Linked DNA regions of Variovorax paradoxus B4. The protein of the gene in region 2 interacts with the protein of the main gene of each other region in a pairwise test. Links are inferred from orthologs where the notes say so. Each region holds a gene or a part of one and is shown on either strand. Other genes may lie near its edges. The genes, in order: ftsZ and rlmN.

Evidence for each region.
Region 1: the proteins of rlmN (region 2) and ftsZ interact in binary tests that used the Escherichia coli proteins (3 or more experiments, as listed by UniProt). The link is inferred for Variovorax paradoxus B4 from one-to-one orthologs.

Annotation. Positions count from the first base shown.
Region 1 is NC_022247.1:1,077,298-1,088,969, reverse strand. Bases 7,568-10,483 are described here. They hold ftsZ (cell division protein FtsZ), read right to left. Parts: upstream 9,678-10,483; coding sequence 8,457-9,677; downstream 7,568-8,456. Other genes in these bases: ftsA (cell division protein FtsA), read right to left, coding at 9,847-10,483; lpxC (UDP-3-O-acyl-N-acetylglucosamine deacetylase), read right to left, coding at 7,568-8,251. Outside these bases: VAPA_RS04885 (energy transducer TonB), read left to right, coding at 1-218; aroE (shikimate dehydrogenase), read left to right, coding at 241-1,098; mtgA (monofunctional biosynthetic peptidoglycan transglycosylase), read left to right, coding at 1,095-1,838; VAPA_RS04870 (ribosomal maturation YjgA family protein), read right to left, coding at 1,783-2,220; VAPA_RS04865 (lysophospholipid acyltransferase family protein), read left to right, coding at 2,228-3,103; VAPA_RS04860 (phosphatidate cytidylyltransferase), read left to right, coding at 3,117-4,106; crossover junction endodeoxyribonuclease RuvC, read left to right, coding at 4,108-4,656; VAPA_RS04850 (aminotransferase class I/II-fold pyridoxal phosphate-dependent enzyme), read right to left, coding at 4,658-5,569; VAPA_RS04845 (LysR family transcriptional regulator), read left to right, coding at 6,103-7,059; VAPA_RS34810 (hypothetical protein), read right to left, coding at 7,138-7,314; more of lpxC, read right to left, coding at 7,328-7,567; more of ftsA, read right to left, coding at 10,484-11,076; VAPA_RS04825 (cell division protein FtsQ/DivIB), read right to left, coding at 11,100-11,672. UniProt on the Escherichia coli protein: Essential cell division protein that forms a contractile ring structure (Z ring) at the future cell division site. The regulation of the ring assembly controls the timing and the location of cell division.
Region 2 is NC_022247.1:2,521,842-2,533,509, reverse strand. Bases 5,911-8,822 are described here. They hold rlmN (dual-specificity RNA methyltransferase RlmN), read right to left. Parts: upstream 7,985-8,822; coding sequence 6,836-7,984; downstream 5,911-6,835. Other genes in these bases: VAPA_RS11630 (pseudouridine synthase), read right to left, coding at 8,583-8,822; ndk (nucleoside-diphosphate kinase), read right to left, coding at 8,006-8,431; pilW (type IV pilus biogenesis/stability protein PilW), read right to left, coding at 5,977-6,831; VAPA_RS11650 (helix-turn-helix domain-containing protein), read right to left, coding at 5,911-5,984. In the rest of the region: ribosome biogenesis GTPase Der, read right to left, coding at 1-525; outer membrane protein assembly factor BamB, read right to left, coding at 574-1,716; VAPA_RS11665 (YfgM family protein), read right to left, coding at 1,724-2,416; hisS (histidine--tRNA ligase), read right to left, coding at 2,422-3,744; ispG (flavodoxin-dependent (E)-4-hydroxy-3-methylbut-2-enyl-diphosphate synthase), read right to left, coding at 3,757-5,037; more of VAPA_RS11650, read right to left, coding at 5,034-5,910; more of VAPA_RS11630, read right to left, coding at 8,823-10,403; SMC-Scp complex subunit ScpB, read right to left, coding at 10,400-11,218; VAPA_RS11620 (RluA family pseudouridine synthase), read right to left, coding at 11,346-11,668.

The DNA.
Region 1 (11,672 bases), 1.4 Mb from region 2 along the record:
TGACGATCACCATCAACCACGACGGCAAGATCCTCGACACCGTGGTCGACGAAAGCTCGGGCGACACCATGCTCGACCGCCGCGCCAAGGCCATCGTGCACAGCATCGGCAGCTTCGGAAAATTCACCGACGCGATGCGAAAAGAGACCGACCAGATCGTGCTGCAGTCGCGCTTCAAGTTCACGCGCGACGAGACCATCGAGCTCTCCTCCCAATAGCCAACAGCGGATCTACGGCGCCATGGACCTGTACTGCGTAATGGGCAACCCCGTCGAGCACAGCCGCTCGCCGCGCATCCATGCCCGGTTTGCCGAACTCTGCGACCAGCAGATGGACTACAGCCGCCGGCTCGTTCCGGTCGGCGCCTTTGCCGAAGGCGTTGCCGCCTTCCGGCGAGAAGCCGCCGAGCATGGCGACACGGCGCGCGGCTGCAACGTGACCGTGCCCTTCAAGTTCGACGCCGCCGCGCTCGCGCAGCACACCAGCGAGCGCGCCGTGCTTGCGCAGGCGGTGAACACGCTGCGCTTCGAAGCCGACGGCAGCATCCATGCCGACAACACCGACGGCATCGGGCTCGTCAACGACATCGTGCGCAATGCCGCCGTGCCGCTGGCGGGCCGCGAGCTGCTGCTGATCGGCGCGGGCGGTGCCGCGGCAGGCGTGCTCGGGCCGCTGCTCGACGCCGGCGCCTCGCGCATCGTGGTGGCCAACCGCACGGTCGGCAAGGCCATGGCGCTGGTGCAGCGCCATGCGGCATTGGCGCTGCGCCATGGCGCAGCGCTCGAAGCCTGGGCGCTCGACGAGGTGCCGGGCAATTTCGACGTGGTGGTCAATGCCACGGCTTCCAGCCTCGCGGGCGACACGGTGCCGGTGCGCGCGCAGGTGCTGCGCCCCGGTGCGCTCGCGGTCGACCTGATGTACGGGCCCGCGGCCGCCGGCTTCATGGCCTGGGCCGAAGCGCACGGCGCCGTGCCGCGCGACGGGCTCGGCATGCTGGTCGAACAGGCGGCCGAGGCCTTCGAGATCTGGCGCGGCGTGCGGCCGCCGTCCGCGCAGGTGCTGGCCGAATTGCGCGCCTCGCTCGCCACCGGCCAATGAAGCGGCTGCTGCGGCTGGTGGCCTGCCTGCTGGTGGCGGGCGTGGCGATGGAGCTTTTCTTCGTGGCGCGCATCGCGGCCATGGCGGTGGTCGCTCCGCAGAGCACCGCGTTCCAGCGCACCGAAGCCTGGCAGATCGCCATTCACCAGGGCAGCAAGGGCGCATGGCGCCAGGAGTGGGTGCCCTATGCGCAGATCAGCGACAACCTCAAGCGCGCCGTCATCGCCAGCGAGGACGCCGACTTCATCGACCACAACGGCGTGGAATGGGAAGCCATCGAGCGGGCGCGCCAGCGCAATGCCAAGGCCGAAGAGCTCGCAGCCAAGCGCGCGGCGCGTGCCATCGCACGTGGCAAGCCGGTGCGACCGGTGCAGCTGCGCGGCGGCTCCACCATCACGCAGCAGCTTGCGAAGAACCTGCTGCTCTCCGGCGAGCGCACGCTGCTGCGCAAGGGCCAGGAGCTGATGCTCGCCATGGTGCTCGAGGTGCTGCTCGACAAGCGGCGCATCCTCGAGATCTACCTCAACAATGTCGAATGGGGCGAAGGCGTGTTCGGCGCCGAAGCGGCGGCCCAGCACTACTTCAGGAAGCCCGCCTCGCGCCTGAGCGCGGCCGAAGCCGCGCGCCTTGCCGTGATGCTGCCGAGCCCCAAGTTCTTCGAGCGCCGCATCGGCTCGTCCTACCTCAGCGGGCGGGCGTCGACGATCGTGGCGCGGATGCCGTCGGCCGAACTGCCCTGAGGGCTTCGCGCAGCGCTTCGATGGCCAGCACGGCCGCGAAGCCGATCACATAGGCCAGCACGTCCCACCAGTCGGCCGTGCTGCCGAGCACGATGCGCAGGGCGCGGTTCGGAATGTGCAGGTGCCAGGCCGCCGCCAGGAACTGCCCCAGCTCGACCGCCAGGCCCACGCCAAGCGCGGCCAGCGCCAGTGGCAGCACGCGCGCGGCAACGAAGGTCTTGAAGACGACGTAGACCCACGCCACGGCCAGCACGTCGCCGAAAAAACGCCGCAGCCAGCCCCAGCGCGCGCCGACGGTGGCCAGCAGCACGAGAACAAGGAACAGGGCCACCGCCCACACCAGAGAAAGAGGATCGAAACGCCATCGCATGCCCCGTATCATCGCGCCCATGCTGGCAAAGCTCACAGGTTGGTTGCTGTTGGGGATCGTCCGTCTGCTCACGGGCGCCCAGGCGCGTTGGTACGGCTGCCCGCCGAAGGCCGAACAGCGCATCTATTTCGCCAACCACCAGAGCCACGCCGACCTGGTGATGATCTGGGCGGCCCTGCCCGAGGAGCTGCGCACCATCACGCGGCCCATTGCGGCGCGCGACTACTGGGCCAACACGCCGTTCAAGCGCTGGATCACGACCGAGGTGTTCAATGCGGTGTACGTGGAGCGTGCAGCCACGGTGCCGGCCGCGGCCGGGCAACCGACAGCACCGGCAGAACCCGAGGCACCCCCACCGCCGCCCGCACGCGCCGCCGCTGCGCCGCAAGCCGAGCGCATCGAGCCTTCGATGGAGCCCTTGCTGCCGATGGCACCGCCTATCGTCGATGTCACACCCGAAGCGTTCGACGAGGTGCAAGGGCGGCTCGACCTCCCCGCTCCGCCGCCTCTGCCGCCGGTTGCGCCGCCAGCCATGGAACCGGAGCTGCCCTCACCCGCTGCAGCCCCCGCCTCCGACCCGCTGGCACCGCTGGTCGAGGCCCTGCGCAGCGGCGACTCGATCATCATCTTTCCCGAGGGAACGCGCGGCCACACGGGAGAGCCGCAGAAGTTCAAGTCGGGCCTCTACACGCTCGCGACGATGTTTCCCGAGGTGGTGCTGGTGCCGGCGTGGATCGACAACGTGCAGCGCGTCATGCCCAAGGGCGAGATCGTGCCGGTGCCGATTCTGTGCTCGGTCACCTTCGGCGCGCCGCTGCGCGTCGAAGAAGGCGAAGAGCGCCGCCCCTTCCTCGATCGCGCCCGTGCTGCGGTGATCGCATTGCGCGACGTCTGAGCGAAACCTTGCGATGAACCAGTTCCTGCGCAGCCTCACCCCGACCCAGCAGGTCGCGGCCCTGTTCCTCATCGTCTTCGGCCTGCTCGTGATCGCGAGCACCGCGGCCCTCTTCCTGAGCTTCAAGGAACGCCGCAACCCCGTGCACGACGCCGCCTGGCAGGCCGAGCTCGCGCACTACCGCAAGCTGCTGGGCACCACCTGGTTCATGGTGATCGTGTTCTGGGTCGGCTGGGCCCTTGGCGAGACGGTGGCCACCGTGCTGTTCGCGCTCATCGCGTTCTTCGCACTGCGCGAGTTCATCACGCTCTCGCCCACGCGGCGCGGCGACCATCGCAGCCTGATCCTGGCCTTCTTCGTCGTGCTGCCAATCCAGTTCTGGCTCGTCGCCACCGCGCGCTTCGACCTGTTCACCGTGTTCATTCCGGTCTACGTGTTCCTCGCGATCCCGGTCGCAAGTGCACTGGCCGACGACCCGAGCCATTTCCTCGAGCGCAACGCCAAGCTGCAGTGGGGCATCATGGTCTGCGTCTACGGCATGAGCCATGTGCCCGCACTGCTGCTGCTGAGCTTTCCGGGCTACGAGGGCAAGAGCGCCTTTCTCGTGTTCTTCCTGGTGTTCGTGGTGCAGACCTCGGTGCTGGTGCAGCACGTGATCTCGCGCCGCACCCAGCGCAAGCCGTTCGCGCCCAACGTGAGCCGCAGCTTCAACTGGACCAGCTGGGGCATCGGCATCGTGGTGGCCAGCCTGGTGGGCGCGCTGTTCTCGTTCATCACGCCCTTCAAGTTCGGCCAGGCCCTCGCGGTGTCCGTCATCGCCTGCATCTCGGGCTCCATGGGCCACCTCGTGATGAAGGCGCTCAAGCGCGATCGCGGCATTCCCAACTGGGGCAAGAAAGGCGTGGGCGTGACCGGCGCCAACGGCCTGCTCGACCGCGTCGATGCGCTGTGCTTCGCAGCCCCGATCTTCTTTCACTCGATCCGCTGGTACTTCAACCTCTGACATGCGCATTCTCGGCATCGACCCCGGCCTCCTGACCACCGGCTTCGGCGTGGTGGACGCGGACGGCCACGCGCTGCGCTACGTGGCCAGCGGCACCATCAGCACGCGCCACCTGGGCAGCGGCAACCTGCCGGCGCGGCTCAAGGTGCTGTTCGATGGCATCGCGGAAATCACCGCGCGCTACCAGCCCGATGCCTCGGCGGTCGAGATCATTTTCGTCAACGTCAATCCGCAGTCGACGCTGCTGCTGGGCCAGGCACGCGGCGCCTGCGTGACCTCGCTGGTCAACAGCAATCTCACGGTGGCCGAATACACAGCGCTGCAAATGAAGAAGGCGGTGGCGGGCCACGGCCAGGCCGCCAAGGCGCAGGTGCAGGAGATGGTGAAGCGGCTGCTCGACCTGCCGGGCCTGCCGGGCGCCGATGCGGCCGACGCGCTGGGCATTGCCATCACGCATGCGCAGGTGGGCCGGTCGATGGCGCGGCTGGCCGAGGCCGCCGAGCTGTCGAAGACGCACGCCGGCACGTACCGGCAGGGACGTTCGCGCTGACTCAGCGCACGATGTAGCGCAGGCTGCCCAGCCGCGTGCGGCGCTCGCGCACCTCGGCTGCCACGGACGCCGTATCGCCTTCCAGCGCACGCGCGATCCACGACGCAAGCTGCGGCATGTCGTCGGGCGTGAAGCCCAGCCGCACGATCTCCGGCACGCCGAGACGCAGGCCGTTGATGTCCCCTTCCACCGGTGCGATCGGAAGGCCGATGCCGCAGGCCAGCAAACCGCCTTGCGCCAGTTTCTTCGCAGCGCGCTGCCCACCGCCCCACCGCGCGGCCTCGAGCGCGAACTGGTGCGACTGCGTGAAGCCGCGCGCCTTCGCGAACACCGGCAAGCCCTCGGCGTCGAGGGCGCGTGCCAGCGCCTGCGCGGTCTCGCGCATTGCCGCGGCATAGGCCTTGCCGTGCACCTTCCAGTCGAGCAGGCCGCGGGCCAGCGCCGCGGTGCGTCCCGCATCGGAGTTGGCCGTGAGGCCGGGGTAGGCGATGGCGTCGATGCGCTCCATCAGCGCCGCGTCGTTCGACACGATCAACCCGCCCGCCGGACCGCCGAGGCTCTTGTAGGTGCTCATGGTGATCGCATGCGCCCCCTCCTCGAGCGGCTGCGGCCAGGCCTTGCCGGCCACCATGCCCGAGAGGTGCGCGGCGTCGAACAGCAGCCTGGCGCCCACGCTGTCCGCGATCTCGCGGATCGCCGGCACCGGGTGCGGAAAGAGATTCAGGCTGCCGCCGATGGTGATGAGCTTCGGCCTCACTTCGCGTGCGAGTCTCGCCAGCGCGGCCACGTCGACCGTGTAGCCGTCGGCATCCACCGGCGCAGGCACCGTCTTCAACCCATAGAGCCCGGCCGCGCCGGCCGCATGGTGCGTGACGTGGCCGCCGATGGCCGCCGATGGCCGGCGGCGGCGCAATGATCGTGTCGCCGGGCTGGCAGGTCGCCATGAACACGTAGAGATTCGACAGCGCGCCGGAACTCACGCGCACTTCGGCGAACTTCGAGCCGAACACCTCGGCGGCCAGTTCGGCCGCAATGACCTCGATGCGCTCGATGGCCTCCAGCCCCACTTCGTACTTGTCGCCCGGATAGCCCAGCGAGGCACGCGAGCCGAGGCCGCGCGAGAGCAGCGCCTCGGCGGCCGGGTTCATCACGTTGGTGGCGGGGTTGAGGTTCAGGCCCTCGCGGTCATGGATGCGGTGGTTGTCGTCGGCGAGCCTTTCGATCTCGGCGACGATGCCCGCCGCATCGCGCGCGGCCGCATCGCCGGCGATGGCGAGCACGTGGTCTTCGCTGGCAGCAGGAACCCAGGGACGGCGTTGGAGGGCGGCGGGCATGCGGCGGATCTCTCTGGAAGTGGTGGGTGGCTGGATGGTCGCCTGCACCATCACTGCGGGCAACACGGATAATCTGGGCCCGAGCCCTAGGAAAACTTGGGGTCCACATCGCATGCCGCTCGCACCACCCCGCCCTCGCCTGCCCCCGCACACGGCCGTTCGCGCCTTCGAGGCTGCGGCACGCCACGGCAGCTTCTCGCGCGCCGCCGAAGAGCTGTTCGTCACGCCGGCCGCCGTCGCGCAGCAGATCAAGACGCTGGAGACCTGGGCCGGTGGCGCGCTGTTCGAGCGGCACAGCCAGGGCATTCGGCTCAGCGCGCACGGACGGCGCGCACTGCCCGCCCTCAGCGCCGCGGTCGACCAGCTCGGCCTCGCGGTGCAGGCACTGCGGCACGAAACGCAAACCGCCGCGCGCCGCAGCACGCTGCAGGTCGCGGCCCTGCCGGCGATGGCGCAGCTGTGGCTGTCGCCGCGGCTTTCGCGGCTCAAGGCGGCGCTGCCCGGCGTGCAGGTGTCCGTGACGGCGCTCGAGCAGCCGCCGAACTTCCGCCGCGAACCTTTCGACCTCGGCCTCTTCTATGCACGCGCCGGCGATCGCATCGAAACGGCCGTCGGCGCGCAGGGCATGCTGCTCGCACGCGACCGGCTCGTGCCGGTGTGCAGCCCGCGCCTCCAGCAGGCGCTGCCAAGCGGCCGTCCGCGCCCGCTCGGCGACCTGATCGAAGTGCTGGCGCGCTGCGGCGGATTGCACGACACCGTGTGGCACGACGACTGGGCGCGCTGGCTGCGGGCCGTGCGCCCCGGCACCACCGCGGCGGAGGCCGATGCACTGGCGGCCGGCCCGGACTTCTCGCTCTACAGCCTTGCGCTGCAGGCGGCGCTCGACGGCGAAGGCGTGCTCATGGGCCGCGAACGGCTGGTGGCGCCGCTGCTCGCGCAAGGCAGGCTGCATGCGCCCTGGGGGCGGCCGAAGGCATTGGGCGACACGCTCATGCTGCTGGTGCCCGCGCACCGCAAGGGCGCGCTGCTGGCGCAGCAGGTGCAGGCGTTGCAGACCCTGGCCGACTGAGATCGATCACTGGCCACACGGTATTTTTCGTGAAACACCGAGGAACCGGCTTTGCCGGGCCTCTGGGGGCGAGCCAGATTACGCGACGCGTTCGGCGATCAGCACCGCGAAGAAGCCGAAGGCCGCAAGCAGCGTCCACTTGAGCACGATCCAACCGAAGCGCCGGTACTTGATCTGGCCCGTTCCCGCATAGAACGCGAACGACACGCCCGCCACCAGCAGAAGCAGCAGGATGGCCCAGCGGAAAAGAAGCATTGCCGAACGCGGCCTACCAGGCCCTCGCCACTTCGCCGAAACCGCGCGGTGCGCGCTTTTCGTCTTCGAAGGTGACGACCTCATAGGCATCGCTGTGGGCCAGCAGTTCGCGCAGCAGCTTGTTGTTGAGCGCGTGGCCCGAACGGAATGCGGTGTACGCCGCGAGCAGCGGCTTGCCGATGATGTACAGATCGCCCATGGCGTCGAGGATCTTGTGCTTCACGAACTCGTCGTCGTAGCGCAGGCCCCCGGCATTGAGCACCTTGGTGTCGTCCATCACGATGGCGTTGTCGAGACCGCCGCCGAGCGCCAGGCCCTTGCTGCGCATGTATTCCACTTCCTTGGTGAAGCCGAAGGTGCGCGCGCGTGCGATGTCGCGGCTGTAGGAATCGGTGCCGAGGTCGAACTCCACGCGCTGGCCGGTGGAATTGACCACGCGGTGGTCGAAGTCGATCTCGAAGCTCAGCTTGTAGCCGTGATAGGGCTCCAGGCTGGCCCACTTCTCGTTGGCGCCCTCGCCCTCGCGCACCTCGACCTTGCGCGTCACGCGGATGAAGCGGCGCGGCGCCTTCTGCAGCTCGATGCCTGCGCTTTGCAGCAGGAACACGAAGGACGAGGCCGACCCGTCGAGGATCGGCACTTCGTCGGCCGTGATGTCGATGTAGAGGTTGTCGATGCCCAGGCCCGCGCAGGCCGACATCAGGTGCTCGACCGTCTGCACCTTCGCGCCGCCGGTCGAGACGGTGGAGGCCAGGCGCGTGTCGGTCACCGCTTCGGCGGTCATGCGGATGTCGACCGGCTCGGGCAGGTCGACGCGCCGGAACACGATGCCGGTGTCCACCGGAGCGGGGCGCAGCGTCAGCTCCACGCGTTGTCCACTGTGGAGTCCCACGCCCACGGCGCGGCTGATCGACTTGAGGGTTCGTTGTTGCAGCACGCCGACGATTTTAGGCGCGTGGCGGCCGTGCCGCCCTATTCCCCTCGCTATGGCAGCGATAGACATGGGTTCTATGCCAGGCGACCGACGATGGACGCAAAGGGCACGAAGCGAACGCAGCGCCTAGAGCCGGCAGAAGTCCCTTTCAGGTCTTCCCCGTACCCCTTGCGAACCTTCGTGCCCTCTGCGTTCGGTTGCCTTGCCGTCAATCGGCTTGACGGCGCAGGAATGCCGGAATCTCGAAGTCGTCCATGCCGCCCGACGACAGCGCATCCACCTTGGCCGCGGCCATGGTGCGGTTCGTGCGCCACACGCTGGGAACGGCCATGCCGTCGTAGTTCGGCTGGTTGCCACCGCCGTGGCCGGCGTGGCCCGCATGGCCGGCGCCGAGCGTGGGCACGTTGAACGGGATGTTGTCGGTGCCGGTGCGGATCACTTCGAGCGTCGGTGCCTGGCGGCGCGCATCAGCGCGCGAGAGGCCGGTGGCGACCACCGTCACGCGCATCTGGTCGCCCAGGCTTTCGTCGTAGGCCGCACCGTAGATCACGTGCGCATCGGGCGAGGCGTAGGCGCGGATGGTGTTCATCGCGAGCTTCGACTCGTTCAGCTTCAGCGAACCCTTCGATGCGGTCACCAGCACCAGCACGCCCTTGGCGCCCGAGAGGTCGATGCCTTCGAGCAGCGGGCAGGCCACGGCCTGCTCGGCGGCGATGCGCGCGCGGTCCGGGCCAGCAGCGGCGGCCGTGCCCATCATGGCCTTGCCGGGCTCGCCCATCACGGTGCGCACGTCTTCGAAGTCGACGTTCACGCCGCCGTACTCGTTGATGATTTCCGAGATGCCGCCCACCGCGTTCTTGAGCACGTCGTTGGCATGCGCGAAGGCTTCGTCCTGGGTGATGTCCTCGCCCAGCACGTCGAGCAGCTTCTCGTTGAGCACCACGATCAGCGAGTCGACGTTCGCCTCGAGCTCGGCCAGGCCGGCGTCGGCGTTGGTCATGCGGCGACCGCCCTCCCAGTCGAAGGGCTTGGTCACCACGCCCACCGTGAGGATGCCCATTTCCTTGGCCACGCGCGCGATCACGGGTGCCGCGCCGGTGCCGGTGCCGCCGCCCATGCCGGCCGTGATGAAGAGCATGTGCGCGCCGTCGATGGCGGCGCGGATGTCGTCCACCGCGGCTTCGGCTGCATCACGGCCCTTGTCGGGCTTGCTGCCCGCGCCCAGTCCGCTGGTGCCCAGCTGGATGATCTTGTGCGCGTTGCTGCGCTGCAGTGCCTGCGCGTCGGTGTTGGCGCAGACGAACTGCACGCCCTGCACGCCACGCTCCATCATGTGCGCCACGGCATTGCCGCCGCCGCCGCCGACTCCGATCACCTTGATCTGAGTGCCTTGGTTGAATTCTTCGACTTCGATCATTTCGATGGTCATTTCTAACTCCTTGAATTTGCAGTTGCCGTTGTGTATCTATGAATTTTTCTGGTGTCTTGACGAGTTCAACGAAGCTGTCGTCGCGGCGGTGGACCTGTGCGCCGCCATCGCTCGTTGAAATGCAAGGGCGGACCGCCGCGTGCGAGCCAGAGTGGGGAGTGGTTCATGGTCAGAAGTTCCCCACGATGAAGTCCTTGAAACGTCCGAACGCAGTCTTTACGGATCCGTTCTTCTGCGCGACCTTGAAGCCGCGCATGCGTGCGAAGCGGGCTTCCTCGAGCAGGCCCATCACGGTGGCGGCGCGCGGCTGCGCCACCATGTCGGAGAGCGCGCTCGAATACTTCGGAATGCCTCGCCGCACCGGCTTCAGGAAAATGTCTTCGCCGAGTTCGACCATGCCCGGCATCACCGCGCTGCCGCCCGTGAGCACCACACCCGAGGACAGCACCTCTTCGTAGCCCGACTCGCGCACCACCTGCTGCACCAGCGAGAAGATTTCCTCGATGCGCGGCTCGATCACGCCGGCCAGCGCCTGCTTGCTCAGCATGCGCGGCCCGCGGTCGCCCAGGCCCGGCACTTCAACCTGAGTGTCGGGGTCGGCCAGGAGCTGCTTGGCGTACCCGTTCTCGACCTTGATGTCTTCCGCGTCCTTGGTGGGCGTGCGCAGCGCCATCGCGATGTCGCTGGTGATCAGGTCGCCGGCGATCGGGATCACGGCGGTGTGGCGGATCGCGCCGTTGGTGAAGATGGCCACGTCGGTGGTGCCCGCGCCAATGTCCACCAGCACCACGCCGAGCTCGCGCTCGTCCTCTGTCAACACCGCCTGGCTCGAGGCCAGCGGGTTCAGCATCAGCTGGTCGACCTCGAGGCCGCAGCGGCGCACGCACTTGATGATGTTCTCGGCCGCGCTCTGCGCGCCGGTCACGATGTGCACCTTGGCCTCCAGCCGCATGCCGCTCATGCCGATCGGCTCCTTCACGTCCTGGCCGTCGATCACGAACTCCTGCGGCTCCACCAGCAGGAGGCGCTGGTCGCTCGAGATGTTGATGGCGCGCGCGGTTTCCACCACGCGGGCCACGTCGGCGGGCGTGACTTCCTTGTCCTTCACTGCCACCATGCCGCTCGAATTGATGCCGCGGATGTGGCTGCCGGTGATGCCGGTGTAGACGCGGCTGATCTTGCAGTCGGCCATCAGCTCGGCCTCCTTCAAGGCCTGCTGGATGCTCTGCACCGTGGCGTCGATGTTGACCACCACGCCGCGCTTGAGGCCATTGCTCGGCGCAATGCCGAGTCCCGCCAGCTTGAGTTCGCCGCCAGGCAGCACCTCGGCGACGACCACCATCACCTTGGCGGTTCCGATGTCGAGTCCGACAACCAGGTCTTTGTATTCTTTGGGCATTGAATGTCCTCGGTATTCGCTATCTATTTCTTCTTGGTCTTGGGGTCGGCAACGACCGTGGTGACGCCGCGAAGACGCAGCGCATAGGCGTCGTTGTGCCGCAGGTCGGCCCCCTCGACGTCCGCCGCGGTGCGGCGGTACTGGCCCGCGACCTGGGTCACGGTCTTCAGGAAACGCTGCGTGCGGGCCGTCACTTCCTCGGCCTGGCCGCGGCCCAGCTCGATCTCGGCGCCGGTGTCCAGCACCACCTTCCAGCTGCCCCGGCTCGACAGCGTGAGTTCTTCCACGCTGAAGTCATAGGGCTGGAACAGCGGTGCAATCACGCGGTACATGCCGAGCACCTGCCCGGCCTGCTCGATGGGACCGTCGAGCCGCGGCAGCCGGTCGTCCACCTCGGCCACGTTGGCTTCGAACACCTCGCCGAAGCCGTTGATCAGCTTCGAGGCGGCCTCGTCGCCCCAGTTGGCCACCGGCACCTGCTCGGTCAGCGTCACGCGCAGCTTGTTCGGGAACTCGCGCCGCACCACCGCCTTGCGCACCCAGGGCACCGACTCGAAGGCGGTTCTCGCGCGCGCCAGGTCGACGGTGAAGAAGTT
Region 2 (11,668 bases):
ATCCTCGTCCGCCTCGTCGTCCGGATCGGGCAGGTTCAGCGGTGCGAGCGCCAGTTCGACCAGATCGCGCATGCCCTGCCCGTGCGCCGCGGACACGCCGTGCACGTCGCCGAAGCCGAGTTCGTAGAAATCGACCAGCTTGGTGCCGTCGTGCATGCCTTCGGCCTTGTTGGCCGCCAGCACGCAGGGCTTGCCGAGACGGCGCAGCTCGTTGGCAATGTCGTGGTCCTGCGCCGAAAGGCCTTCGCGGGCATCGACCACGAAGATCACCACGTCGGCTTCGGCCACGGCCTGCCGCGTCTGCTTGGCCATTTCCTTGTAGATGCCGCTGCCCGCATCGGGCTCGAAGCCGCCGGTGTCGATCACGATGAACTCGTGCTTGCCCAGGCGGCCATTGCCATAGTGGCGGTCGCGCGTGAGCCCGGCAAAGTCGGCGACGATGGCGTCGCGCGTCTGCGTCAGGCGGTTGAAAAGGGTCGACTTGCCAACGTTGGGCCGCCCGACCAGGGCCACGACCGGCTTCATGGCCGGCCTTTCACGGGCGCGGTTTTCATGGTCGGGCCTTGCAGAGAGTTATTCAGGGCGATATCCAAAAACACCGCCGTTGGCGGTCACCACGACCACCGTGTTGCCGGCCATCACCGGGGTGACGCCAATGGCGGAGCCATCGGGCGTGACGCGATTGAGAAGCGCACCGTCCTCGCGTGAAACGAAGTGCAGCGTTCCCGTGCTTTCGCCGATGACCAGCGAACGGCCCACCGCGAGCGGCCCGGTCAGGACGCGGTTCTTGAAACGGGTCGATTGCCAGGCGCGCTCGCCGTCGGAGCGGCGCCAGGCCGTGACGCTGCCATCGGCCTCGGTGCCGTAGACGAAACCCTCATCGCCACTGACGCCCTCGGCGCCCACGGCAGGCTTGCTCCAGAGCAGCTGGCCGCGCAGCGTGTCGACGCAGCCAACGTTGGCGTAATAGGCGCGGGCACACACGGTGTCGCCGACACGGCTCACGCTGCCGGTCAGGTCGACCAGGCGCTCCACGTCGTTGGTGCCGCGCGGGGCTGCAATAGGCGCCTCCCAGCGCGAGGTGCCATTGGCCGGATTGATGCCGACCAGCCGGCCGCCGATGCCCGAAATCAGCGTGTCGCCCACGGCGATCAGGACGCCCGACTTCTTGAGCACGAGGTTCTCGGCCGTGCGTTGCTGCAGCCAGAGGCGACGGCCGCTCTGGCCGTCCCAGGCGCTGATGCTGCGGTCGGCGGTCTGCACGAACACGCGGCGGCCGGCCACCAGTGGCGCAGTGAAGGCCTGGGCCGAGAGCCGCTGCTTCCACAGGACCTTGCCGCCTTCCATGGCCACGAGTTCGTTGTCGGTGGTCACGACCGCGGCCAGCGAACCGTCGCTGCCGACGCCGGCAGCGAGCTTGGCGCCCGCGTTCGCGCGCCAGGTTTCGCGGCCGGCACGCGCATCGATCGCCACCACGGTGCCGTCGGCGCCGGCCACGGTGACGATGTCGCCGCTGACGTCGGTGGCCAGCGGGAAGCTCACGGCCGGGATGCGCACGCTCCAGGCCTGGCGCACGCCGAACAACGCGGGGTTGGTGGGCAGTTCGGCCGGCTTGGGCTTGCCGGGACCCGAGCAGGCGGCCAGCATTGCGACCAAGACAATAGCCGAACCTGCACGCAGGGCGGACGACTCAGGCATGAAACGCTTGAAATTCATAGTGCGATCAGGAATTTTTGGGGGCTGCTGGCGTGACCGTGATCACAGGTGCCAGGCTCTTCGGATCGACGCCGGCGGCGTTGAGCTTGAATTCGACCAGTCGCCGGTAATCGGACGTCGCGCCAAGGCCGGTCCAGGCCTTGCGGTATTCGGCCTGCGCTTCGGCGCGTTTGCCCTGGGCCATGTAGATGTCGCCCTTGCGGTCGGCCACGAGCGGTTCGAATTCCTTGGGCACGTCGCCCGAAAGCTGCTTGAGCGCTTCGTCGTACGACTTGCTGTCGAGCAGTTCGGCTGCCAGCCGAAGCTTGGCGACCGCCTTGTAGCCCGGATCGACGGCGCTTTGCGCAACCCAGCCGAGCGCCGCCCGCGAAGCCTCGAGGTTGCCCTTCTCGTACAGCGCCTTGGCGGCCAGCAGGCCGGCCTGCTGTGCATAGGCGGTGCCGGCGAAGCGTTCCTTCATGTCGCCCAGCACGCGCTGGATGCGCTCCACGTCGCCGGACTGCGTGCTGCGCTCGACCTCGTCGTAGAGGGCCGCGGCCTGCGCCGCCTTGTTGCGCTGGAAATATTGCCAGCCGTTCCAGGCCACGAAGGCCCCGGCCACGAGCAACACCACCCAGGTGATCAGGGTGCCGTAGGTGTTCCAGAAATGCTTGAGCTGGTCGAGCTGTTCCTGTTCGTCGAGATCGAGATGGGTTGCCATGCGTGTCAGATGTTGGAAGCCGGCGATTGTAGGGTGGCGGCCCAGGTGGCCACCTCGGCGAGCGGCCGCGCCACCTGTTCGCCACCGCCCTCGCGCAGCGATTTGACGGTGACTTCGCCACGCGACAGCTCGTCCTCGCCAAAGATCAGCGCATAGCGCGCTCCGCTCGCGTCGGCCTTCTTGAACTGCGCCTTCATGCTGCCGCCGCCCGCATGCTGCAGCACGCTCACGCCGGCGGCGCGCAACTGCTCGAGCACGACCATGACCTGCGGCAGCGCGGCGGCCGACGGCACGACGGCGTAGGCCGCGGGCGCCGCGGCGGGGACCGGCAGGCGGAGTTCCTGGACCAGCAGCAACAGCCGCTCGATGCCCAGGCCGAAGCCTACGGCCGGTGCAGGCTTGCCGCCCATCTGGCCGATGAGGCCGTCATAGCGCCCTCCTCCACAGACGGTGCCCTGAGAGCCGAGCTGGTCGGTGACCCATTCGAAGACGGTCAGGTTGTAATAGTCCATCCCGCGCACCAGGCGCGGGTTGATGCGGTAGGCCAGCCCTGCGGCATCGAGCACATCGCACACCGCATCGAAGTGTGCACGCGACTCCTCGCCGAGGAAGTCCATCAGTTGGGGCGCGGCCTCCACCACGGCCTGCATGGCGGGATTCTTGGTATCGAGGATACGCAGCGGATTGCTGTGCAGGCGCCGCTGCGCATCGGCATCGAGCACGTCGGCATGCGCCTCGAAATGGCGGATCAGCGCTTCGCGGTGCGCCTGGCGCTCGGCCGGCTGGCCCAGGCTGTTGATCTCCAGGCGCACGTGCTCGCCCTCGACCAGCCCGAGCTCGCGCCACAGCGCCCGCACCATGAGGATCAGCTCGGCGTCCACGTCCGGACCATGAAAGCCCAACGCCTCGACGTCGAGCTGGTGGAACTGGCGGTACCGGCCCTTCTGGGGACGCTCGTGGCGGAACATCGGCCCCATCGTCCACAGGCGCAGCGGGCCGTTGTAGAGCGCGTTGTGCTCGACCATGGCGCGCACGATGCCGGCGGTGGCCTCGGGGCGAAGCGTGAGCTTGTCGCCGTTCATCGCGTCGGTGAAGGAGTACATCTCCTTCTCGACGATATCGGTCACCTCGCCCAGTCCGCGCACGAACAGCGCCGTGGGTTCGACCACCGGCGTCAGCATGTACTGGTAGCCGTAGCGGACCAGGAGCCCGCGCACCGTCTGCTCGAACCACGACCAGAGGGCCGAATCGGGCAGGCGGTCGATGCGCGGCACGCTCGCCGGCAATATGTCGTTCATGCCTTTGACGGCATTGATCTTGTCAGCCATGGGAGGAAGTGGTCAGGCGACGTCGGCAGCCTGGTGCTGGCCGAAGCGCTTTTGAATGTAGGTTTCGACGAGCTGGTGAAACTCGTTGGCGATATTGTCGCCGCGCAGCGTGAGTGCCTTTTCGCCGTCGATGAAGACCGGGGCGGCGGGCGCCTCGCCGGTGCCGGGCAGGCTGATGCCGATGTCGGCGTGCTTGCTCTCGCCGGGGCCGTTGACGATGCAGCCCATCACGGCCACCTTCAGCGTCTCGACACCCGGATACTTCTTGCGCCAGACCGGCATCTGCATGCGCAGGTAGTCGTCGATCTGCTTGGCCAGTTCCTGGAAGGTGGTGCTGGTCGTGCGGCCGCAGCCCGGGCAGGCGGTGACGCTCGGCACGAACACGCGCAGGCCCAGCGCCTGCAGGATCTCGTTGGCGATCAGCACTTCCTGCGTGCGCGACTCGCCCGGCTGGGGCGTGAGCGACACGCGAATGGTGTCGCCGATGCCCTCTTGCAGCAGGATGGAAAGCGCCGTGGCCGATGCCACCGTGCCCTTGGTACCCATGCCGGCTTCGGTGAGCCCCAGGTGCAGCGGATAGTCGCAGCGCTTGGCGAGCTCGCGGTAGACCGAGATCAGGTCCTGCACGCCGCTCACCTTGCACGACAGGATGACCTGGTTGCCGGCCATGCCCATCGATTCGGCCAGCCTGGCGGATTCGATGGCCGAGGTGATCAGCGCCTCGTACATCACCTGCTTGGCATCCCAGGGCTCGGCGCGCTGGCTGTTGATGTCCATCAGGCTGGCAAGCAGTTCCTGGTCGAGGCTGCCCCAGTTGACGCCGATGCGAACGGGCTTGTTCCAGCGCATGGCCGCATCGATCATCTGGCCGAACTGGCGGTCGCGCTTGTCGCCCTTGCCGACGTTGCCGGGATTGATGCGGTACTTGCTCAGCGCCTCGGCGCAGGCCGGATAGTCGGTGAGCAGGCGGTGGCCGTTGTAGTGGAAGTCGCCGATCAGCGGCACGTCGATGCCCATGCGGTCAAGCTGCTCGCGGATGTACGGCACCTGGGCAGCCGCCTCCGGCGTGTTGACGGTGATGCGCACCATCTCCGAACCGGCAATGGCGAGTTCCTTCACCTGGATGGCCGTGCCGACGGCATCGACGGTGTCGGTGTTGGTCATGGACTGCACCCGCACGGGCGCATCGCCGCCCACCGTCACGGTGCGCGGTCCCCAGACCACCTGGGCCTGGCGCGAACGGCGCGCCTTGGGGGCCGCCGAGTCAATGGGTTGGGGAGTGCAGTCGGTCACGATGCCACCTCGAAACGGGCCACGCCGCCGCCGCGCGTGACAGGCTTCAGATCGTAGGGCTTTCCGTGCACCTGCACATCGACCGCCGATGCGCGCCCCACCACCACCGACAACGGCAGCGCGCCCGACAACGCCACCGTTTCGCCGGCCTTCAGGCTACGGCGCAGCAATTGCTTGCCGCCGGCTTCGGCGACCGTGATCCAGCATTCCTCGCGCGCGACGAAAACCAGCTGCTGGCTGTTGGCAGGTGCCGCAGCGGCTGCAGAGGTCGAAGCAACCGCCGCAGCGGTAGCGTTGCCCACCGGCAAGGCTGCGGAGGGAGTGCCCGAGGTCACGGGTGCCGCAGGTGCCACGGGCGACACCGGCGCGCTCTCGACGACGACGGACGACCCGCCCGAAGCCGGCGCAGCCGCCGGCGCCTCGGCCACCGAACCGCTGTCGCTGCGCGACGTCCAGCGCGACACGGAGGCCCCGACCTGATCGAACACCGACTGGGGCAGCCAGAACAGCACGGCCGCGCCGACCAGAAGCAGCCCCACGACCGTCAACACTGCGCGCGACGGAAGGCCGCTGGAGCGCCCGCCGTTCCAGCGCGGCGTTCCGGAAACGATATTGCTCTTGAGCGTGCGATCGGCCAGTGCCAGCGCCGCGCGCTGCGCGCCCGGCAGCTTCGCGAGCACCGGCGCGGGATCGATGCGCAGGGCGCGGCAGACGCTGCTGGCCAGGGCCCGGGCAAAGACCGGATCGGGCAGCGAGGCGATGTCGTCCGCCTCGAGCGCAATGAGCTTCTGCGGCGGCACCTTGAGGGCCGCGGCCACCATTTCGATGTGCAACCCGTGCGCCTCGCGCGCTTCGCGCAGCATGTCGCCGGCCGTCTTGTGCGTGATGTCGCCTTCCTCGAGCGGCAGTACCGCGGAAGTGCCGAACTCCGAAACCCGTTCAGTCATTGAAATTCCCGCGCTCGTACGCTATTGCCTCCCGGGACTGCGGAAAGCGCCGCTGCAGCTGCCCTCCCAACTGCGCCACTGCTTCGCGGTTGTTGAGCCGTCGTTCGATCTTGATGCCGAGCCAGAGCGTCTCGGCGCTGGCCGAAGGGCTGTTGTTGACGCGGCGGATGTAGAACTGCGCACGCGACCACTCTTCGCGCTGCACCAGCAGCGAAGCCAGGTTGAATCCGACCACCGGATTTCCGGCGTCGATCTCGTAGGCCTTCATGAGGCTGCGCTCCGCCTCGGCACGCTGGCCCGCCCTGAGCTGGCAGACGCCCTGGGTCATGAGCGTCTTGGCACGGTCGGTGTAGCTCGGCACCGCCAGTGCCTCGGTGAACTGCTGGGCCGCATCGCCATAGCGGTTCTGCTGGCACAGCAGCCAGCCGTAGTTGTGCCGCACGTTGGGATCGCGCGGATTGATGGCAATGGCGCGGCGGAAGCTGTCTTCTGCCATCCCGGCATCCTCGAGCCGCATGTAGACCAGGCCGCGCAGGTTGTAGGCGTCCGCGTAGTTGGGGTCGGCAACCAGCGCCTGCTTGATCTCGTCGAGCGCGACGGTGGTCTGGCCGTGCTCGAAGTAGCCGGCGGCGAGCTCCATGCGCAGGCGCGCGCGGCGTTGCCGGCTGCTTTCGTCGGATTCGGTCACCATCTCGGCGCCCTTGCCCGAGCTGGTGTCGGCCAGGCTGGTGGTGGTGGTTCGGGTGTTGACGCAGCCCGCGAGCAGAAACGCCACGGCGACGCCGGCAAAGCCTGCAGCCATCAGCCGCTGCGCGCTCGCGGTCGTCATCGGAAAGGCCATCCTCATTAGGTCAATGCTCCTGGGGGGCGGTCTTGCGAACCGGATGCAAAACAACGGTGCGCTCCGAGCCACGGCGCTGGGCCATGCGTTCCGCCGCGCGGGTGCGGTCCTTGACGTCGCCGGCCAGCTGTCCGCAGGCCGCATCGATGTCGTCACCGCGCGTCTTGCGCACGGTGGTCACGAGACCGGCCTCGCTCAGCGTCTTGGCAAAGGCCAGCACCCGCGGCTGCGGCGAGCGCAGAAGGCCCGAAGCCGGAAACGGATTGAACGGAATCAGGTTGAACTTGCACGAGATGTTGTGGCTGCGCACGAGTTCCACCAGTTGACGCGCATGCTCGGGCTGGTCGTTGACGCCGTCGAGCATGCAGTATTCGAACGTGATGAAGTCGCGCGGCGCGTGCGCCAGGTAGCGCTTGCAGGCCTCGAGCAGTTCGGCAATCGGATACTTGCGATTGAGCGGCACGAGATCGTCGCGCAGCGCATCGTTGGGCGCATGAAGCGACACGGCCATGGCCACCGGGCAGTCGGCGCCCAGGCGATCGATCATCGGCACGACGCCGGAGGTCGACACGGTCACCCGGCGGCGCGACAGGCCGTAGGCGTTGTCGTCGAGCATGGTGCGCAGCGCGGGCACCAGCGCCGTGTAGTTCTGCAGCGGCTCGCCCATGCCCATCATCACCACGTTGGAGATGACGCGATCGTCGCGTTTCAGGTGCTTGCGCAGGAAGTGCTCGGCAAACCACAGCTGGGCGACGATTTCGCCCGTGCTCAGGTTGCGGCTGAAGCCCTGGTGCCCCGTGGAGCAGAAGCGGCAACCCACCGCACAGCCGGCTTGAGACGACACGCACAGCGTGCCGCGGTCGTCTTCGGGAATGAATACGGCTTCGACGGCATTGCCGTCGCCGACGTCGAACAGCCACTTGATCGTGCCGTCCTTGGATTCGTGCTGCGTGATGACCGGCAGGGCCTCGACGCGAGCGGTGGTGGCGAGCTTTTCGCGCAGCGACTTGGCCAGATCGGTCATCTGGGCAAAGTCGCTGGCGCCACGCTGGTGGATCCAGCGGAACAGCTGCGTGGCGCGGAATCGCTTCTCGCCGAGCTTTTCGCAGAACGCAGCCAGCCCCTCGAGATCGAATTCGAGCAGGTTGGCCGTGGTCATGAAATCAGCTGGCGTACGGCTTCAGCGCGCGTAGACGTTGAGGCCGGCGAAGAAGAACGCCACTTCGTTGGCGGCGGTTTCGGGAGCGTCCGAACCGTGCACGGCGTTGGCGTCGATGCTGTCGGCGAAGTCGGCGCGGATGGTGCCGGGGGCCGCCTTCTTGGGGTCCGTGGCACCCATCAGGTCGCGGTTCTTGGCGATGGCGTTCTCGCCTTCGAGCACTTGCACGAACACGGGGCCGGAGATCATGAAATCGACCAGGTCCTTGAAGAACGGACGTTCCTTGTGGACCGCGTAGAACTGCTCGGCTTCGTTGCGCGACAGATGCACCAGCTTGGCGGCAACGATCTTGAGGCCGGCAGCTTCGAAGCGGGAAACGATCTTGCCGATGACGTTCTTGGCGACGGCGTCGGGCTTGATGATGGAAAGGGTACGTTCGATAGCCATTGAAGTGCTTCCTGAGCTTTGATTTTGAAGTGATTTGTCACAACTGCAACGAATATGTTGCATCGTAAGTCGACAAAGCCTCTGATTTTAACCGGCGCAGCCTCCGGGTTTGGTGAAAACCCCGAGAAAGGCTGCGCTGGAGAACTGGCTTTCAGCGCCCGCGGCGCCGATTTCCGCCGGGGCCGCCCTGCCCGCCAAAGCCGCCACCCGCCGGACCGCCGCCGCGGCGCCCCGGCCCCTGGCGCTGCTCCTTGCGCTGACGGGAAAAGCTGTCGGCACCGATGTAGCCGAGCGAGGTCTTCATCGGATCGGGCTGGTTCGCGCCGCTCGGCGGCCGCTCCTCGCCCTGGCGGTTGCCCCGGTTGTTGTTATTGCCACGACGCCCTTGCGGCGGCAGGCCTGCATTGCCGCCGGCGCCCCGGTTGCCACGACCCCCGCGCTCGCCGCGCGGCGGACGGCCTTCGCCCAGCGGATTCGGAATGGGCGCCTCGCGGCCATCGTCGCGTGGATCGCGCAGGTCGCGCGGCTGCTGCTGTCCGCCGCCGGCGTTGCGATTGCCGCGCCGCTTCTTGTTGCGTCCGTTGCGCCCGCCGCCGGCGCCGCCTTCCTGGCCCGGCCCTCGTTGCTGCTGCTGCGGACGCGGCGCACCGCCGCCCGAGGCCTGGAACAGCGCGTTGATGTCGCGCTCGTCGAGTTCCATCCAGGCGCCGCGCTTCAGCCCGCGCGGCAGCACCATGGCGCCGTAGCGGATGCGGATCAGCCGGCTGACCGCATGGCCCACCGATTCGAACAGGCGCCGCACTTCGCGGTTGCGGCCCTCGGAGATGGTGACGCGGTACCAGTGGTTGGATCCCTCGCCGCCACCCTCCTCGATGGTGCCGAACTGGGCCATGCCATCGTCGAGGCGAACGCCTTCGAGCAGCTTCTTCTTTTCCTCGGCATTGAGCGCGCCCAGCACGCGCACGGCGTACTCGCGCTCCAGGCCGAAGCGCGGGTGCATCAGCTGGTTGGCCAGGTCGCCGGAGCTGCTGAACAGCAGCAGGCCTTCGGTGTTCAGGTCGAGCCGTCCGACCGATTGCCACTTGCCCTGCTGCAGGCGCGGCAGCTTGCGGAAGACCGTCGGGCGGTTCTGCGGATCGTCGTGCGTCACGACCTCGCCCACGGGCTTGTGGTAGGCGATGACACGCGGCGGAGGCGGCGCGATGCGGTAGCGGATCGGCTTGCCGTTGATCTTGACCTGGTCGCCGTACTGGATGCGCTGGCCGATGTGGGCCGGCTCGTTGTTGACCGAGATGCGGCCCTGGAGAATGAGCGCTTCCATTTCGAGCCGCGAGCCGAGGCCCGCCTGGGCCAGCACCTTGTGCAGCTTGGGCGAGTCGGCCTCCGGCAGCAGCACGCGCTTGAGCGGCGGGACTTCAGGGCTCTCTTCGTCGGCGTCGAACTGGCCCGAGATCACGTCCGCGAACCGGATCGGCTCGGGCGGCGGTGCGTTGCGCTGCTCGCGCTCGGCGGCACGGCGTGCGCGGTCGAGGTCGTCCTCTTCCTCGTCGGGCTCTTCTTCCTCTTCTTCGTCGTCGTAGGAGGGCGCACGGGCGTCCTCTTCGACTCGATCCTCCACGCGGCGCTCCGGGGGTTCGACGGGTGCGGCCGGCGCGGCGGCCTTGCCGGGCTCGTCAGCTATTGGCGCGGCCGCAGGCGCCGCATCGGCCACCTGAGCCTGAGCCACGGGGTCGGAAGTTCCATTTGCCGCAGGCGCTGCTGCGGGCTCGCCCTCCCCGGTCGCCGGTTCCACGGCTTTCTTCCTGCGTGGGGCGCGCGGCTTCTTGGGAGCCTCACCCTCGCCGGCGGCTGCAGCGGGCGCGCCCGCTTCGGCGTCCGCAGACTGGCCGGACACTGCCGCTTTCGCCTTTTTTTTCTTGGATTCGGGCTGGGCCGGCACGATGGCCGCGTCGTCGATGTCGGAGGGGCTCATGAGGTTTTTCCGGGAGGAACAGCGTGGGGATCGGTCTCGTCAGTCGACGGGGCTTCGGTTTCGAACTCGACGGGACGCTCGGCTTCCGTGGAGGCCGGGATGTCCGCGGGCTCTTCGGGAGAGACCGCATCCTCGGCGAATTGCGCAGCGGCGGCCTCGACGGCAGCCAGGGCGGGAGCTGCGTCTGCTTCGGAGTCCGACATGGCCGAAGCATCGGCGTCGGACTCGTTCGGAATGTCCATGGGCAGGCCGGGCTGGTTGCCCGAGGCCTGATCGAGCGCGTCGACCAGCGCCGCCTGCTGGGCCGGCGTTTCGATCAGCGGCAGCTGGTCGAGCGAAGCCAGCCCGAGGTCGTCGAGGAACTGCCGCGTGGTGGCGTACAGCGCCGGCCGGCCGACGGTTTCGCGGTGGCCGATCACTTCGACCCAGCCGCGGTCCTCGAGCTGCTTGAGGATGAGGGAGTTGATGGTGACGCCGCGGATGTCTTCCATGTCGCCGCGCGTGACCGGCTGGCGGTAGGCAATGATGGCCAGCGTTTCGAGGGCAGCGCGGGTGTAGCGCGGCGGCTTCTCGGGATGCAGGCGATCGAGGTGGTCGCGCATCTCGGGCCGGCTCTGGAAGCGCCAGCCGCTGCCGACGCTCACCAGCTCCAGGCCGCGTTGCGCCCAGTCTTCCTGCAGTTCGAGCAACAGCACCTTGATGGTGTCCACGCCCAGCTCGTCGTCGAACAGCACGCGCATGTCGCGCACCGGCAGCGGCTGGCTCGAACAGATCAAGGCGGTTTCGAGAATGCGCTTGGCATCCGCCGTATTCATGGTTTGCGTTATCCGGGAAAAGGCGTCTCGGGGACGCTTGTTCAGAAGGATGGAAGAAGGCGCTGCCGGCACGCGGCGAGTGCAACGCAAGGCCGGCATCGGGGTGGCCGGCGCGGCCCTCGGGCCGTCAGGCGCGATTGTAATCCAGCCCCAGGGTCTGGAACGCCTGAACCAGATCGGCCGGCGGAAGGGAGCGCAGTTCCAGCGCCGCTTGCGTGACGGGATGCACGAATGCGAGCCTGAAGGCGTGCAGCGCCTGCCGCCCCAGACCCGCGGCCGGAGCCCCGCCATAGAGCGCATCGCCGATCAGCGGATGCCCGATGGACGCCATGTGCACGCGGATCTGGTGGGTTCGGCCCGTTTCGAGCGTGCACCGCACGGCGCAGGCCTCGGCATTGCTGTCCAGGCGCTCGATGAGCGTGCGCGCCGTCTTGCCCGCATGGCGCTCGA